Regions from separate parts of the Pseudorhodoferax sp. LjRoot39 genome, predicted to be linked through region 1. Evidence: predicted binding sites of a transcription regulator. Region 1 holds the regulator's gene; the other holds the start of a gene.
What was found. The regulator sigma-54, encoded in region 1, starts transcription at its own class of promoters, with help from an activator protein. The targets are predictions, from matches to a motif close to TGGCANGNAANCTGCTTT.
Positions count from the first base shown of each region.

Region 1 (7,802 bases):
AAGCGGAACAGACGGCATTCGATGGGCCCGTTCCACATCGGCACGCGGCGCGATTCCTTCAGGCGCATGCGGCTGGGCAGCTTGGCGTCCGGCGTCAGCACCCAGGCCGTCCAGCCCGCGTAGTTGCGCTTCCAGTGGGTGGCCAGCTGCGGAAAGAAGTCGCCACCGTCGTCCGTCTGCGCGGTTTCGCGGCCACCACGCTGCGCTTGTCCGAGCCGGCTGCCGGCCACGCCGGCCACGGCGATGCGCTCGCCGTAGGGCGGGTTCAGCAGCATGGTGCCGGCCTCGGCCGGGGGCATGCGCTGCAGCGCGTCGCCACCGCGCAGCTGCACGGCCGCGGCGACACCGGCGCGCTGGGCGTTGCGCTGCGCGAAGTCGACCATGCGGTGGGCCACGTCGCTGCCGAACACGGTGGTCGTCGGGGCGTGCTGGGCGGCCTGGGCGTCCTCGCGCAGTGCAGCCCAGACATGCGCCTGGAACGGCGCCAGCCGCTCGAAGCCGAAGCGCCGGTTCAGGCCCGGCGCGATGCCGCAGGCGATCTGCGCGGCCTCGATGGCGATGGTGCCGCTGCCGCAGCAGGGGTCGTACAGCGGCGTCTGGGCGTCCCAGCCGCTGGCCGCGAGCATGGCGGCGGCCAGGGTTTCCTTGAGCGGGGCGTCGCCCTTGTCTTCGCGCCAGCCGCGCTTGAACAGCGGCTCGCCGGAACTGTCGATGTACAGCTGCAGCCGGTCGGTGGTCAGGTGGGCGTAGACGCGCACCTGGGGAAAGCGCGTGTCCACGTCAGGCCGCGAACCGGTCTTGTCGCGGAAGCGGTCGGCGATGGCGTCCTTGATGCGCAGCGCGGCGAAGTTCAGGCTCTGCAGCGGGCTGTGCTGCGCCGTGAGTTCGATCTTGAAGCTCTGGCGCGGCGTGAACCAGGCTTCCCAGGCGACGTTGGAGGCGATCGCATAGAGATCCTGCTCCTGGCGGTAGTCGCCGTGGGCCAACTCGATCAGCACGCGCTGGCACAGCCGGCTGTGCAGGTTCAGCCGCATGGCGTCGCGCCAGGAGGCGGTCAGCCGAACGCCGGCACGGCGGGCCTGGACGGGCGCGCCGGCGATGCGCGCGGCCTCGTCGGCCAGCATGGCTTCGACACCTGCCGCACAGGGCAGGAACAAGCGCAGGTTTTGCATTTCAGTGCTCCATGGCGCCGCGCGCCGCGTGCCAAGCACAAGGTCGGCTTGCACAGCGCGGTTCAGAAGGCCGCGGAGCAGGCCATGCCAGCAGACGCCGCGGAACGGGCTCTGCCCGGCCGCTGGCGGCGCCCCTGGAGGGGGATGGGATGGCTACACGCAGTGAGCCATCCAAACGGGGTGGACTCATCACAGCGCTTTGCGCAGGTTGGTGGGGGCGATGCGCAGGGCTTCGCGGTACTTGGCGACGGTGCGGCGTGCGCACTCGATGCCCTGCTCCTTGAGCATCTCGGAGAGCTGGCTGTCCGACAGCGGCTTCTTGCTGTCCTCGGCCGTGACGAACTGCTTGATCAGTGCGCGCACGGCCGTGCTCGAGGCGTTGCCGCCGGTCTCGGTGCCCAGCGAGGAACCGAAGAAGTACTTGAGCTCGAAGGTGCCGAAGGGCGTGGCCATGTACTTGGCCGTGGTCACGCGGCTGATGGTGGATTCGTGCAGGCCCAGCTCGTCGGCAATCTCGCGCAGCACCAGCGGGCGCATGGCCAGCGCACCGTGCGTGAAGAAGTTCTTCTGCCGCTCGACGATGGCGTTGGACACGCGCAGGATGGTGTCGAAGCGCTGCTGGATGTTCTTGATGAACCAGCGCGCCTCCTGCAGGCGCTGCTGCAGCGCGGCGGTGTCGGAGGCCTCGCGGCCGCCGCCGCGGTGCTGTTTGAGCGCGTTGGCGTAGATGTCGTGCACGCGCAGGCGCGGCATCACGTCGGCGTTGAGCTGGGCACGGAAGCGCACGTTGGCGCCGCGGCCGCTCTTGACGACGATGACGTCGGGCACGATGACATTGCGCTCCACGTCGACGAACTTGCGGCCGGGCTTGGGCTCCAGCCGCGTGATCAGCGCCAGCGCGGCCTTGATGCCGGCTTCGTTGTCGCCGCACAGGTTGGCCAGGCGGCGCAGGTCGCGCCGCGCCAGCAGGTCCATGGACTGGCGGCACATGCGCAGCGCCGTGCGCCGCAGCGGGGGCGGCACCTCGTCCTCGGGCAGGGCGCGGATCTGCAGCGCCAGGCATTCGCCCAGGTTGCGCGCGCCCACGCCGGGCGGCTCCAGGTTCTGCAGCAGGCGCAGGGCCACGGTGAAGCGGTGCACGAGTTCCTCGTGCGCCTCGGGGTCGTCGCCGGCGAAACCGGCGGCGAGCTCTTCCAGGCTGTCTTCGAGGTAGCCGTCCTCGTTGAGCGACTCGATCAGGAAGCGCAGCGCGGCCGTGTCCTCCTCGGACAGGCGCAGCGACAACGCCTGGCGGTGCAGGAAGCTGGTGAGCGACTCCTGGCTGCGCGCCAGCTCGGTGGCATCGGCCTCGCCGTCCTCGCCCTGCGTGGCGCCGTTGCGCGGCAGCGCATCACCGCCCCACTCGCCGTCGTCGGGCGCCACGTCGTGGGTGCCATCGCCGCCCCAATCGTGCTCGTCGGCCTGTCCGGTCAGCGGCGATTCGGATTCGTTGCGGTTCTCGGCCGGCGCCTCGGTGGCGTAGTCCAACCCGCTGGACAGCACGGCCTCGGTGTCGCGGTCTTCCTCGCGCACCGGGGTGTCGGCCTGGGCCAGGCCGAAGTCCTCGCCCGGCGCCTCGTCCATGGATTGCTCCAGGAACGGGTTCTCGTCGAGCATCTGCTCGACCTCCTGCGACAGCTCCAGCGTGGACAGCTGCAGCAGCCGGATCGACTGCTGCAGCTGCGGGGTCAGTGCCAGGTGCTGGGAGACGCGGAGCGAAAGGCCTTGCTTCATCGGGGCGGGGGGCCTTACATCCGGAAGTGCTCGCCGAGGTAGACCCGGCGCACTTCGGCGTTGTCGACGATCTCCGCGGGCGTGCCCTTGGCCAGCACCCGGCCTTCACTGATGATGTAGGCGTGGTCGCAGATGCCCAGCGTCTCGCGCACGTTGTGGTCGGTGATCAGCACGCCGATGCCACGGCCCTTGAGGAAGCTCACGATGCGCTGGATCTCGATCACGGCGATCGGGTCGATGCCGGCGAAGGGCTCGTCCAGCAGGATGAAGCGCGGCTGCGTGGCCAGCGCGCGCGCGATCTCCACGCGCCGGCGCTCACCGCCGGACAGCGACAGCGCCGAGGAGTCGCGCAGGTGGTCCACGCGCAGGTCCTGCAAGAGGCCGGTCAGGCGCGCTTCGATCTCCTTGCGGGTGAGCGTCTTGCCCTCGGGCGTGCGCTGCAGTTCCAGCACGGCGCGCACGTTCTCCTCGACCGTCAGCTTGCGGAAGATCGAGGCCTCCTGCGGCAGGTAGGACAGGCCCAGGCTGGAACGCCGGTGGATCGGCATGTGCTCGACCGACTGGCCGTCGATGGCGATGTGGCCGCCATCGGCCCGCACCAGGCCCACGATCATGTAGAAGGAGGTGGTCTTGCCCGCGCCATTGGGGCCCAGCAGGCCCACGACCTCACCCTTGTTGACGGTCAGCGAGACGTCGTGCACCACCTTGCGGCTGCCGTACGATTTCTCCAGCTGGCGCGCCACCAGGCGGCTGCCACCCACCTCGCCGAAAGCACTGTCCGCGGCCCCCACCTCAGTTCTTCTCCGTGCTGCCGAGCCGGGTGCTGGGCTTGAGCGGCGCGCTCGGCTGTGCCGGGGCCTTGGGCGCGCTGGCCGATGGCGCCGGCGACAGCATGGCGCGCACGCGTGCGTCGGGGTTGGTGCTGCCGGGCTTGGCCGCATCGACGGTGAAGACCTCGGTCACGTTGTTGTAGACGATGACGTTGCCCGTCACCTCGTCGTTCATGGTGCTGCCGACGAAGCGGCGCATCACGGCGCGGCGGGTGAAGATGACCTTGTCGGCCTTGCCGTCGTAGTCGATCACCTCGCCCTGGCCCTCGACATACTCGTCCACACCTTCGCGCTTTTCGCGGTAGTAGGCCAGCTCGCCCGGCGCCGCGGTGATGGTGGCGAACTGGTAGCCCTGGGCGTCCTTGCGCACCTCCACGCGCGCGCCGCGCGCCAGGATCGTGCCCTTGGTCACGACCACGCGGCCCGTGAACACATTGACCTGCTTGAGGTCGTCGTAGCGCATGGCATCGGCCTCGACGTTCATGGGCTTGTCGCGGTCGGCACGTTCGGCCAGCGCCAGTCCGGAAGACAGGGCAAGGGCCAGGCTGACGAGGAAGGAGGCGGTGGTGGGTTTCATGAAAGGCACGAATCTTGCTCGGCCATTGTAGCGGGCGTGAGCGAATGCAAAAACGACATGGCCCGCTGATGCGGGCCATTGTGCAGTGCAATATCGCCGCAGTCTACGACTTGGCCTTGCCGCGCTGCTCGACGATCAGTTGGTCCGTGACCGTGAGGGCGCGGTTCATGTTCTGCGCCAGCGTGCCGTCGGTGTAGTAGCGGCCGTTGATGCCGATGGCGGGCACGCCGGCCAGCTTGTAGGCGTCCTGCAGCTGGGTGGCCTTGCGCACCTTGGTGGCGACGTTGAACGAGTTGTAGACCTCGGTGAACTTGGCCTTGTCCAGGCCCTGGCTGGCAGCCCAGGCGATCACGGTGTCGTCGGTGTTCAGGCGCTGCTTGTCCACGTGGATGGCGTAGAAGGCCTTGCGGTGCAGGTCGTCGACCTTGCCCAGTGCTTCCAGCGCGTAATAGAGCTTTTGCAGCGGCACGAAGTCGTTGCGGAAGGCCACGGGCGCGCGGCGGAAGGCCACGTCCTTGGGCAGTTGCTTGACCCAGGACTCCAGCGCCGGCTCGAAGGCGTTGCAGTGCGGGCAGGCGTACCAGAAGAACTCGACCACCTCGATCTTGCCTGCCGGGGCTTCGGTGCCGGCTGGCTTGTCCAGCACCAGGTAGTCGGTGCCGGCCTTGGCTTGCGCCCACACGGCGGGGGCCTGGGTCAGGCCCAGTGCGGACACGGCCAGGCCGGCTTTCGAGAACTCACGACGTTTCATTGGTTTCACTCCTAGGGCCGGTGTGACCGGCATCGGTCGCAAAAAGTTTCAATCCGCAAGGGGCTTCAGCGCTGCACGCGCACCAGGGCCGAATCGGCACCCGTGCCGTCCAGCCGCGCCTTGGTGCGTTCGGCTTCCTCGCGGGAACGGTAGGGGCCCATGCGCACGCGGTAGACGGTGCGCCCGGCCTGCTCGCGCTCGGTCACCCGGGCTTCCAGGCCCATCATGGCCAGGCGCGCGCGCTGGGCTTCGGCATCGTCGGCCGTGCGGAAGGCACCGGCCTGGACGAAGTAGTCGAACGGGTCTGCCGCCGGGGCCGCGGCGGGCGCGGGCGTGCCGCCCGCGCGGGCGCGCGCCAGGTCGCCGAGTGGATCGGCCGAGGGCGCGGCAGGCCGCGCCGTGGCAGGCGCACTGTCCACGCGTGGTGCGGGAGCGGGGGCCGGCGTGGCCACCGCGGGCGGCGGCACCGGCGTGGCTGCGGGCACGGACGCGGGTGCCGCCGGGCGTGCCGGATTGCGACCGTGCAGCGGCGCGTTCGGGTCCCAGTTCTGGTTCTTGCGCGTCTCGGCGTCGTCGTCGACCGGCCGGCCCGACGGGGTCTTGCCGCTCATGAAGGGCACCGGCACCTTGGTCACGTAGACCGCCATGGCCAGCGCCGCCACCAGGCCCACGACCACGCCGGCGATGAAGCCGATGATGGTGCCGCCGGTCTGTCCCCGCCCCACCTTGGCGCCGGACTTGGCCGCCGGCCGCTTGCGTTGTTGTGCTTGCGTCATCGGGGTGTCACATCTTCTCGGGCGCGCTCACGCCCAGTTGCGCCAGGCCGTTGTGCAGCACCTGCGCCGTGGCCGCGACCAGCGCCACACGCGCGGTGCGCACGGCCGGCTCGTCGACCAGGATGCGCTCGGCGTCGTAGTAGCTGTGGTAGCAGGAGGCCAGCTCGCGCAGGTAGAAGCTCACGTCGTGCGGCGCGAAATCCGTCGCCGCGCTGGTCAGCATGTCGGGGTACCTGGCCAGCAGCTGCATCAGCGCATCGGCCTGCGGGCTCTGCAGCGCCGACAGGTCGGCACCGGCCAGGCTGGCGCGGTCGCCGCCCCAGGCCGCCAGCACCGAGCAGATGCGCGCATGGGCGTACTGCACGTAGTAGACCGGGTTGTCGTTGCTCTGGGCGATGGCCAGGTCGACGTCGAACACGTACTCGGTGTCCGGCTTGCGGCTCAGCAGGAAGAAGCGCACGGCGTCCTTGCTGGTCCACTCGATCAGGTCGCGCAGCGTCACGTAGCTGCCGGCGCGCTTGGAGATCTTGACCTCCTGGCCGCCGCGCATGACGCGCACCATGGTGTGCAGCACGTAGTCGGGGTAGCCCTCGGGGATGCCGACATTGGCCGCCTGCAGGCCGGCGCGCACGCGGGCGATGGTGCCGTGGTGGTCCGTTCCCTGGATGTTGACGACCTTGGTGAAGCCGCGCTCCCACTTGGCGATGTGGTAGGCCACGTCGGGCACGAAGTAGGTGTAGCCGCCCTCGGACTTGCGCATCACGCGGTCCTTGTCGTCGCCGTAGTCGGTGGACTTGAGCCACAGCGCGCCGTCCTGCTCGTAGGTCTTGCCGGAGGCCTGCATGCGCGCCACGGCGGCATCGACGCGGCCCGAGGTGTACAGGCTGGACTCCAGGTAGAAATTGTCGAAGCGCACCTGGAAGGCCTTGAGGTCCAGGTCCTGCTCGCGGCGCAGGTAGGCCACCGCGAATTCGCGCACCGAATCGAGGTCGTCCACGTCGCCGCTGGCGGTCACTTCGCGGTCGTCGGCCTTGACGGTCTTCTTCGCGAGGAAGTCGGTGGCGATGTCGCCGATGTAGTCGCCGTTGTAGGCGGCCTCGGGCCAGCCGGCATCGCCGGGCTTGACGCCCCTGGCGCGCAGCTGCGTGGAGTTGGTCAGCGTGGCGATCTGCACGCCGGCGTCGTTGTAGTAGAACTCGCGCCACACGTCCCAGCCCTGCGACTGGTACAGGTTGCAGATCGCGTCGCCCAGCGCCGCCTGGCGGCCGTGGCCCACGTGCAGCGGGCCGGTCGGGTTGGCAGAGACGAACTCCACCAGCACCTTGCGGCCGTTGGCCGGCTGCATGCCGAAGCGCTCGCCCTGGGCCAGCACCTCGCGCACCACCTGCTGCCTGGCCTCGGGCTTGAGCTTGAGGTTCAGGAAGCCAGGACCGGCGATGTCGATGGCCGCGACCCATTGCGCCACGGCCGGCTGCGCCAGCAGCGCGGTGCGCAACTGCTCGCCGAGCTGGCGCGGGTTGAGCTTGAGCGGCTTGGCCAGCTGCATGGCCGCGGTGCAGGCCAGGTCGCCGTGGGCGGCGACCTTGGGCGTTTCGAAGGCCGCGCGGGCGCCGGCGCCGGGGGAAACCTGCTCCAGCGCGGCGCCCAGCGCGGCCAGCAATTCTTGTTTGACGGAGAACATCCGCGGGATTTTAGGTGGCGCCATCGCGCCGACCGGTTACACATCGGGCTCAGGGCGCGCCCACCGGCAGTGCGGCGTAGGCCAGGGTGTCCGGCACGGGGCTGGCCGGCGGCTGCGCCAGGCCGCGGGCGACCAGCCAGCGGCCCTCCACCGCCAGCGTCTGGCCGCCTTGCAGCCAGGGCAGCGGTGCCGCATCCGGCAGGCGCTCGGCCAGCAAGTCGGCATGCTGGCTGGCCGGTTCT
Region 1 covers NZ_CAXUQL020000001.1:543,065-550,866, forward strand. Annotated here, with positions in the region: gene ACSQ4M_RS02540 (THUMP domain-containing class I SAM-dependent RNA methyltransferase) at 1-1,172, opposite strand, end outside; gene ACSQ4M_RS02545 (RNA polymerase factor sigma-54) at 1,362-2,945, opposite strand; gene lptB (LPS export ABC transporter ATP-binding protein) at 2,960-3,736, opposite strand; gene lptA (lipopolysaccharide transport periplasmic protein LptA) at 3,738-4,352, opposite strand; gene ACSQ4M_RS02560 (thiol:disulfide interchange protein DsbA/DsbL) at 4,456-5,103, opposite strand; gene ACSQ4M_RS02565 (SPOR domain-containing protein) at 5,169-5,828, opposite strand; gene argS (arginine--tRNA ligase) at 5,887-7,560, opposite strand; gene ACSQ4M_RS02575 (hypothetical protein) at 7,610-7,802, opposite strand, start outside.

Region 2 (7,802 bases), 5.9 Mb from region 1:
TTTCATCGACCAGCAACGCGTCGGGCGCCAAGCCCGCCTGCTGTGCCTGAGCGGCGGTCCGGTCCAGCGTGCGGAAGTCTTTGCGCCCTCAATGCCCCAGCGCGCGCAGCCCCACCAGCACCACCGTCGCCAGGCCCAGCACCACCGTGCAGACCTGCCAGAACAGCACCGGATCGCGCTCGGCCAGCGGCATCGCGCGCGTGCGCAGCAGCGCCGCGCCCGGCCGGTGCAGGTCGTGCACGAACTCCGACACCGCCTCCTGTCGCCGGGCCGGGTCGCCCTGCAAGGCCTTGTGCAGCACCGCGTCCAGCCAGGCCGGCAGCTCCGGGCGGTGGTGGCGCAGCGGCACGTAGCGCAGGCGTTTCAAGTCCGCGGGCGTGCGCAACTGGGTGACCTGCAGGCCATAGGGCAGCTGGCCGCTGAGCATCTGGTAGCTCAGAACGGCCAGCGCGAACAGGTCGGCGGCGGCCGTGGGCTGGCCGCCGACGAAGTACTCGGGCGCGGTGTACTGCAAGGAGCCGACGATGCGCGTGGCCTCCCGCGTCGGCGCCGCCTCGGCCAGCCCGGCCACATGGGCCGAGGCGAGATCGATGATCTTCACGGTGCCGCTGCGGTCGACCATCACGTTCTCGGGCCGCAGGTCCTGGTGCAGCATCTCCTTGCCGTGCAAGGCCTGCAGGCCCTTGGCCAATTGCGCGACCAGGCCGCGCACGCTGTCCAGGTCGGGCCGCGGATGGTCGGTCATCCATTGCGCCAGGGTCTGGCCTTCGATGTATTCCATCGCCACGTACAGGTGCTCGCGCGCGCGCTCGCCGGGGGCGGCCTGCAGCACATGCGGGCTGTGCATGCGCCGCGCCACCCATTCCTCCAGCAGGAAGCGGTCCAGCGCGTCGGCGTCCTCGCGCAGGTCCACGGCCGGCACCTTGATGACGAGCGGCTGGCCGGTCTGTTCGTCGCGCGCGAGGAAGACCTGGCTGCGCGCGCTCGCATGCAGCTCGCGCACCAGCGTGCAGCCCTCGAACACCATGCGCGGCGCCAGCGGTGGCGGCAGCCGCAGCTGCGCGCGCCGGGCCTGCCAGGGCTGGGCGTCGTGCGGGGGCAGGGTGTCGATGCGCAGCAACTGCACGGTGGCATCGTCGCGGCTGCCGCGGGCGCGTGCCGTCTCGGCCAGGGTGCGGGCCGCGGCGTCGAAGTCCTGGGGCCAACGGTCCAGCGCGGCATGCACGGCGGCCGCGTCCAGGCGCTCGTAGGCGCCGTCGCTGGCCAGCAGGTAGAGCGCGCCCGGTTCGGCCTCCAGGCGCAGGTGGTCGATCTCCACATGCGCTGTGGCGCCCAGCGCCCGGCCCAGGTAGGACTGCTGGTCTCCCGCATGACCCAGGTGCACGCGGTGGTCCTCGGTGAGCTGCTCCAGCGCCTGCGCGTGCACGCGGTAGATGCGCGTGTCGCCCACGTGGAGCACGTGCAGTTCGCGACCCTTGAGCACGATGGCGCTGAAGGTGCAGCAGTGGCCGCGGTCCTTGTCGAATCGCGCATCGCCGCGCTGGTTCTGCGCATGCAGCCAGGCGTTGGTGGCGCCCAGCACGCATTGCGCGGCGCGGCGCACCGACCAGGCTTCCGAGCAGGCGTAGTAGTCGTCGAGGAAGCCGCGCACGGCGGCGGCACTGGCCAGCTGGCTCACGGTGCTGGAGCCGATGCCGTCGGCCAGCGCCACGGCGATGCCCTTGGTGTGCAGCGCCGAGCCCGTGGGGACGACGGCGCCGTGGAAGTCCTGGTTCAGCCCATCGCTACCTGCCAGCGAATGCTGGCCGAGCGTGACCTCAAGCGATGCGGCGCTTGGCACCGGTCTTGTAGTGCGTGGAGTACAGCGTCGCGCCGACGAAGGTCAGGCCGCCCACCAGGTTGCCCAGCACGGTGGGGATCTCGTTCCAGACGATGTAGTCCATCATCGTGAACTTGCCGCCCAGCATCAGGCCGGTGGGGAACAGGAACATGTTGACGATGCTGTGCTCGAAGCCCATGTAGAAGAACACCATGATGGGCATCCACATGCCGATGGCCTTGCCCGAGACGCTGGTGGACATCATGGCCGCAACCACGCCGGTGGACACCATCCAGTTGCACATGACCGCACGCACGAACAGCGTGAGCATGCCGGCCGCGCCGTGCGCCGAGTAGCCCACAGTGCGGCCCTCGCCGATGTGGCCCAGCTTCTCGCCGATGGCGTTGGGTGCTTCCGAGAAGCCGAAGGTGAAGATGATGGCCATGAACACGGCCACCGTCAGCGCACCGGCGAAGTTGCCGCAGAACACCAGGCCCCAATTGCGCAGCACGCCCTTCCAGGTGGCGCCCGGGCGCTTGTCGAGCACGGCCAGCGGGGCCAGCGTGAACACGCCGGTCAGCAGGTCGAAGCCCATCAGGTACAGCATGATGAAGCCGACCGGGAACAGCACGGCGCCCAGCAGCGGGTTGCCGGTGTTGACCGTCACGCTGACGGCGAAGGCCGCCGCCAGCGCCAGGATGGCACCGGCCATGTAGGAGCGGATCAGCGTGTCGCGCGTGGACATCAGCAGCTTGGATTCACCGGCGTCGACCATCTTGGTCACGAATTCGGTGGGGGCGAGGTAGGCCATGGCGTTTCCTTGTGTGTTTCAGTTCAGGGCCACGAACACGCGGCCGTTGTCGACGCGTACGGCGTGCACGCCGACGGAGTGCTCGGGCGCCTCCAGGCATTCGCCGGTGGCCAGGTCGAAGTGGTTCTTGTAGAGCGGCGAGGCGACGACGATGCGCTCGCCCAGGCTGCCGATCAGCCCGCGGGCGAGCACGCTGGCGCCCGACTTGGGGTCGATGTTGTCGATGGCGAAGAAGCGGTCCTCGCCGAGGCGGAACACGGCCACGTGGCGGTCTTCGACGAGCGCGCAGACGCCGGTGTGGGGCACGATGTCGTCTGCCTTGCAGACGGCGGTCCAGTTCAGGGTCTTGGTCAGCATGGTGGTGCTCCTCAAATGGTCTCGGCGGTGTCGCGTTCATCCTGGCGCGCCGGCCGGATCTGGCCGCGCTCCTTCACGAACACGATGCGCTGGTCGGGCTGGTCGCTGTTCACAAAACTCTTGAAGCGCTGGCGCACGGCCGGGTCGGTCACGGCGCTCTTCCACTCGCACTGGTAGGTGTCGACCACGTGCTGCATCTGCGCCTCGAGTTCGGCGCCGATGCCGAGCGAGTCCTCGATCAGCACCTGCTTCAGGTAGTCCAGCCCGCCCTCCAGGCTCTCGCGCCAGGTGCTGGTGCGCTGCAGCCGGTCGGCCGTGCGCACGTAGAACATCAGGAAGCGGTCGACCAGCGCGATCAGCGCGTCCTTGCTCAGGTCGCTCGCGATCAGTTCGGCATGGCGCGGCTTCATGCCGCCGTTGCCGCAGACATACAGGTTCCAGCCCTTGTCGGTGGCGATGATGCCCACGTCCTTGCCCTGGGCCTCGGCGCATTCGCGCGTGCAGCCCGAGACGCCGAACTTGATCTTGTGCGGCGCGCGCAGGCCCTTGTAGCGGTTCTCGATCTGCACGGCCAGGCCCACGGAATCGTCCACGCCGTAGCGGCACCAGGTGCTGCCCACGCAGCTCTTCACGGTGCGCAGGCTCTTGCCGTAGGCGTGGCCGCTCTCGAAGCCGGCGGCGATCAGTTCCTCCCAGATCAGCGGCAACTGCTCCAGCCGCGCGCCGAACATGTCCACGCGCGCGCCGCCCGTGACCTTGGTGTAGAGGCCGTACTTCTTGGCCACCTGGCCCACGGCGATCAGGCCGTCGGGCGTGACCTCGCCGCCCGGCATGCGCGGCACCACGGAGTAGGTGCCGTCCTTCTGGATGTTGCCGAGGAAGTAGTCGTTGCTGTCCTGCAGCTTGGCGAGCTGGGGCTTCAGCACGAACTCGTTCCAGATGGAGGCCAGCACGCTGGCGGCCACGGGCTTGCAGATGTCGCAGCCCAGGCCCTTGCCGTGCTTGGCGAGCAGCTCGTCGAAGGTCTTGATCTGGCCCACGCGCACCAGGTGGTAGATCTCCTGGCGCGAGTAGGCGAAGTGTTCGCAGACATGGTTGTTGACGGCCATGCCGCGGCGCGCCATCTCGAACTTCATGACCTGGGTGACCAGCGGCACGCAGCCGCCGCAGGTGGCGCCGGCCTTGGTGCAGGCTTTCAGGTCCGCCACGGTGCAGGCGCCTTCGCCGACGGCCGCGCAGATCTGGCCCTTGCTGACGCTGTTGCACGAGCAGATCTGCGCCGTGTCGGGCAGGGCTTCCACGCCCAGGCCGGGCTTGGCCTTGCCGTCGCTGGAGGGCAGGATCATGAACTCGGGATCGTCGGGCAGGGCCAGGCCGTTGAGCGCGGTCTGCAGCAGCGTGCCGTATTCGTCGGCATTGCCCACCAGCACCGCGCCCAGCAGCTTCTTGCCGTCCTCGCTGACGACGATCTTCTTGTAGATCTGCTTGCGCTCGTCGACGAAGTGGTAGGAGCAGGCACCCGGCGTCTTGCCCTGCGCGTCGCCGATGCTGGCCACGTCCACGCCCATGAGCTTGAGCTTGGTGCTCATGTCGGCGCCGGTGAAGGCCGCCGTAGCATCGCCCAGCACATGGCGTGCAGCCACGCGGGCCATGTCGTAGCCCGGCGCGACCAGGCCGAACACCTGCTCGTTCCACGACGCGCATTCGCCGATGGCGTAGACGTCGTGGTCGCTGGTGCGGCAGTGGTTGTCGATGACCACGCCACCACGCGGGCCGATGGCCAGCACGCACTGGCGCGCCAGGTCGTCGCGCGGGCGGATGCCGGCGGAGAACACGATCATGTCGGTCTCCAGGTGTGTGCCGTCGGCGAAGACCAGGCGGTGGCGCGCCGTGGCGCCGTCGACGATCTCGGTGGTGTTGCGGCCCGTGTGCACCTGCACGCCCAGCGCCTCGATCTTCTTGCGCAAGGTGCGGCCGCCGCCTTCGTCCACCTGCACGGTCATGAGTCGCGGGGCGAACTCCACCACATGCGTCTGCAAACCCATGTCGCGCAGCGCCTTGGCGCACTCCAGGCCCAGCAGGCCGCCGCCGATGACCACGCCGCTGGCCGACCTGGCGCCGGAGGCCTGCATGGCCTCCAGGTCCTCGATGGTGCGGTAGACGTGGCAGCCGGGGCGGTCGCGGCCTGGCACGCCGGGCACGAAGGGGTTGGAACCGGTGGCCAGCACCAGCTTGTCGTAGGGGACGACTTCGCCGTCGGCGGTGGTCACGGTCTTGTTGCGGCGTTCCACGGCCGCTGCGCGGGCGGCCAGACGCAGTGTGAAGCCGGTCTTCTCGAAGAAGCCGGGCTCCACCAGCGAAAGCGCGTCGGCGGTCTTGCCGCTGAAGAACTCCGAAAGGTGCACGCGGTCGTAGGCCGCGCGCGGCTCCTCGCAGAGCACGGTGACCTGCAGGTCGGGCTGGCCGCTCTCGGCCAGGCTCTCGAGGAATTTGTGGCCCACCATTCCGTGGCCGACGACGACGATCTTCATGCGCTTGCGCTCCTGGCTGCGGACGGGTCGCGGCGCAGGTAGCGCTTCGGCCAGCCCTGGCGGGTGGCGCTTGTGCGCTCCGCCGGTTGGATGGAACACCGCCTGCGCGCAGCCCGGTCGGGCTGCCAGCAGGCAGAGGTTCCGCCACCGTTGGCGGAGAGTCGGGCGGAAATGGAACCGCCCTGTCCCCCGGCTACGGCGCCGAGGGGCAAGGCAGTTGTTGCAATTGACGTGCCAGTCGCTGTTTCAATGGAATCAACGACTTGCGCAGGAGCGCTGGCAGCGCGTCAGCGCGCATGGTGCACGCTGGGCCCCAAGTTGGGGCATCCCCGGGCGGACATGGGCCAGCCTGGGGCAATGCCTCACGGCATGACAGGACTGATCTTGGCGCCCTGCAGTGCCACGCCGGCTTCCAGGCCGGCATTGGTCAGCACGTAGCCGACCACGGGCTGGCGGATGGTGTTGCTGTCGATCTGGCCGTTGGCACCCACGGTGGCCAGGGCCACGGTGGCGTCGGCACCCACGGTCCAGCCCTTGCTGGCGCGGAACTTCTCCAGCGCATCGCGCGTGCTGAACACATAGATCACGGCGCGCGACTGGGCGCCGGCCTGCCAGCCGACCGAGCCGGCCGTGGTGCTGTAGTAGCCCACCGTGCGGCTGCCTTCGCGCAATGCGCCGCGGCCGTATTCGGCGCCCAGCCCCAGGCTGGCGCTGATCACGGACGGGAACACCAGCGTGGCGGCCGAGCGCGCCACGAGTTCGCGCGAGCCCGGCACGGTGTTGTAGAGCTTGGACAGGGCCGCGTCGACGTCGGCATCGATGGCATGTCGCGCCGACGAAGGCGTGCTGGCCGTGCCCGGTTTGGTGGTCGTGCAGCCGACGAAGGCGAGGCTGCAGGCGGTCAGCAGGGCGGTGCCGGCGAGGGTGCGAAAGCGGTTGTTGTGCGTGTTGTGCATGGCGGTTCCTTGGTAGCTCCATCAGCCCGAAAGGGCGGGATGAATGCTAGTTCCGCCGCAGCGGCAAAGTCCCGGAGCGGGATGCCGGCCTACAGGCCGGTGGCACCGCATTCCTCAGGAAAACCCTGTAGAAATGGCGTGCAATTGTCTGAAATTCAGGCAATTGTGTTGTCTGAATTGTCAGTTGATGCCACGAAAGAAACATTGCAAGTCATTGAAAAAAAAGGATTGTTCTGGGTGGCATGGACTGTGCAATTTCCAGGCACCACACATTTGGAGACTACGCCATGAACCGTCGCCGTCTGGCACGCCTGTCAGCCATTGCCGCACTCGCACTGTGCGCCACCGCGAGCTTCGCCCAGTCCAAGGAAATCCGCATCGCCCACGTCTACGGCAAGACCGGCGCGCTGGAGGCTTATGGCAAGCAGACGCAGACCGGCTTCATGATGGGCCTGGACTACGCCACGGGCGGCACCATGGCCGTCAACGGCAAGAAGCTGGTGGTCCTGGAGAAGGACGACCAGGGCAAGCCCGACCTGGGCAAGTCGCTGCTGGCCACGGCCTATGCCGACGACAAGGCTGACCTGGCCGTGGGCACCACGGGATCGGGCGTGGCGCTGGCCATGCTGCCGGTGGCCGAGGAGTACAAGAAGGTGCTCATCGTCGAGCCGGCCGTGGCCGACTCGATCACGGGCGACAAGTGGAACAAGTACATCTTCCGCACCGGCCGCAACTCCAGCCAGGACGCCATCAGCAACGCCGTGGCGCTGGACAAGGAGGGCACCACCATCGTCACGCTGGCGCAGGACTGGGCCTTCGGCCGCGATGGCGTGAAGGCCTTCAAGGACGCGGTCAAGAAGGCCAAGGTCGGCCACGAGGAATACCTGCCGCCGACCACCACCGACTTCACGGCCGGCATCCAGCGCATCGTCGACCAGCTCAAGGACAAGCCGGGCCGCAAGGTGGTCTGGGTGGTCTGGGCCGGTGCCACCACGCCGTTCAACGCGCTGGCCGACGCCGACCTGCAAAAGCGCTTCGGCATCGAGGTGGCCACGGGCGGCAACATCCTGCCGGCCATGACGGCCTACAAGCGCTTCCCGGGCATGGAAGGCGCCACCTACTACTACTTCGGCCTGCCCAAGAACCCGGTCAACGAGGCCATGGTCGCGGCCCACTACAAGGAGTTCAAGACGCCGCCGGACTTCTTCACGGCCGGTGGCTTCTCCGCCGCGATGGCGGTGGTCACTGCCCTCAAGAAGACGGGCGGCGAGACCAACACGAACAAGCTCATCGCGGCCATGGAGGGCATGAGCTTCGATACACCCAAG
Region 2 covers NZ_CAXUQL020000001.1:6,409,893-6,417,694, reverse strand. Annotated here, with positions in the region: gene ACSQ4M_RS30015 (protein kinase domain-containing protein) at 89-1,840, opposite strand; gene ACSQ4M_RS30010 (formate/nitrite transporter family protein) at 1,818-2,630, opposite strand; gene nirD (nitrite reductase small subunit NirD) at 2,649-2,987, opposite strand; gene nirB (nitrite reductase large subunit NirB) at 2,999-5,518, opposite strand; gene ACSQ4M_RS29995 (BPSL1445 family SYLF domain-containing lipoprotein) at 5,881-6,474, opposite strand; gene ACSQ4M_RS29990 (hypothetical protein) at 6,613-6,765, shown strand; gene ACSQ4M_RS29985 (substrate-binding domain-containing protein) at 6,762-7,802, shown strand, end outside.
Region 2: the regulator sigma-54 is predicted to act here: its motif matches at 5,738-5,755, upstream of nirB (nitrite reductase large subunit NirB).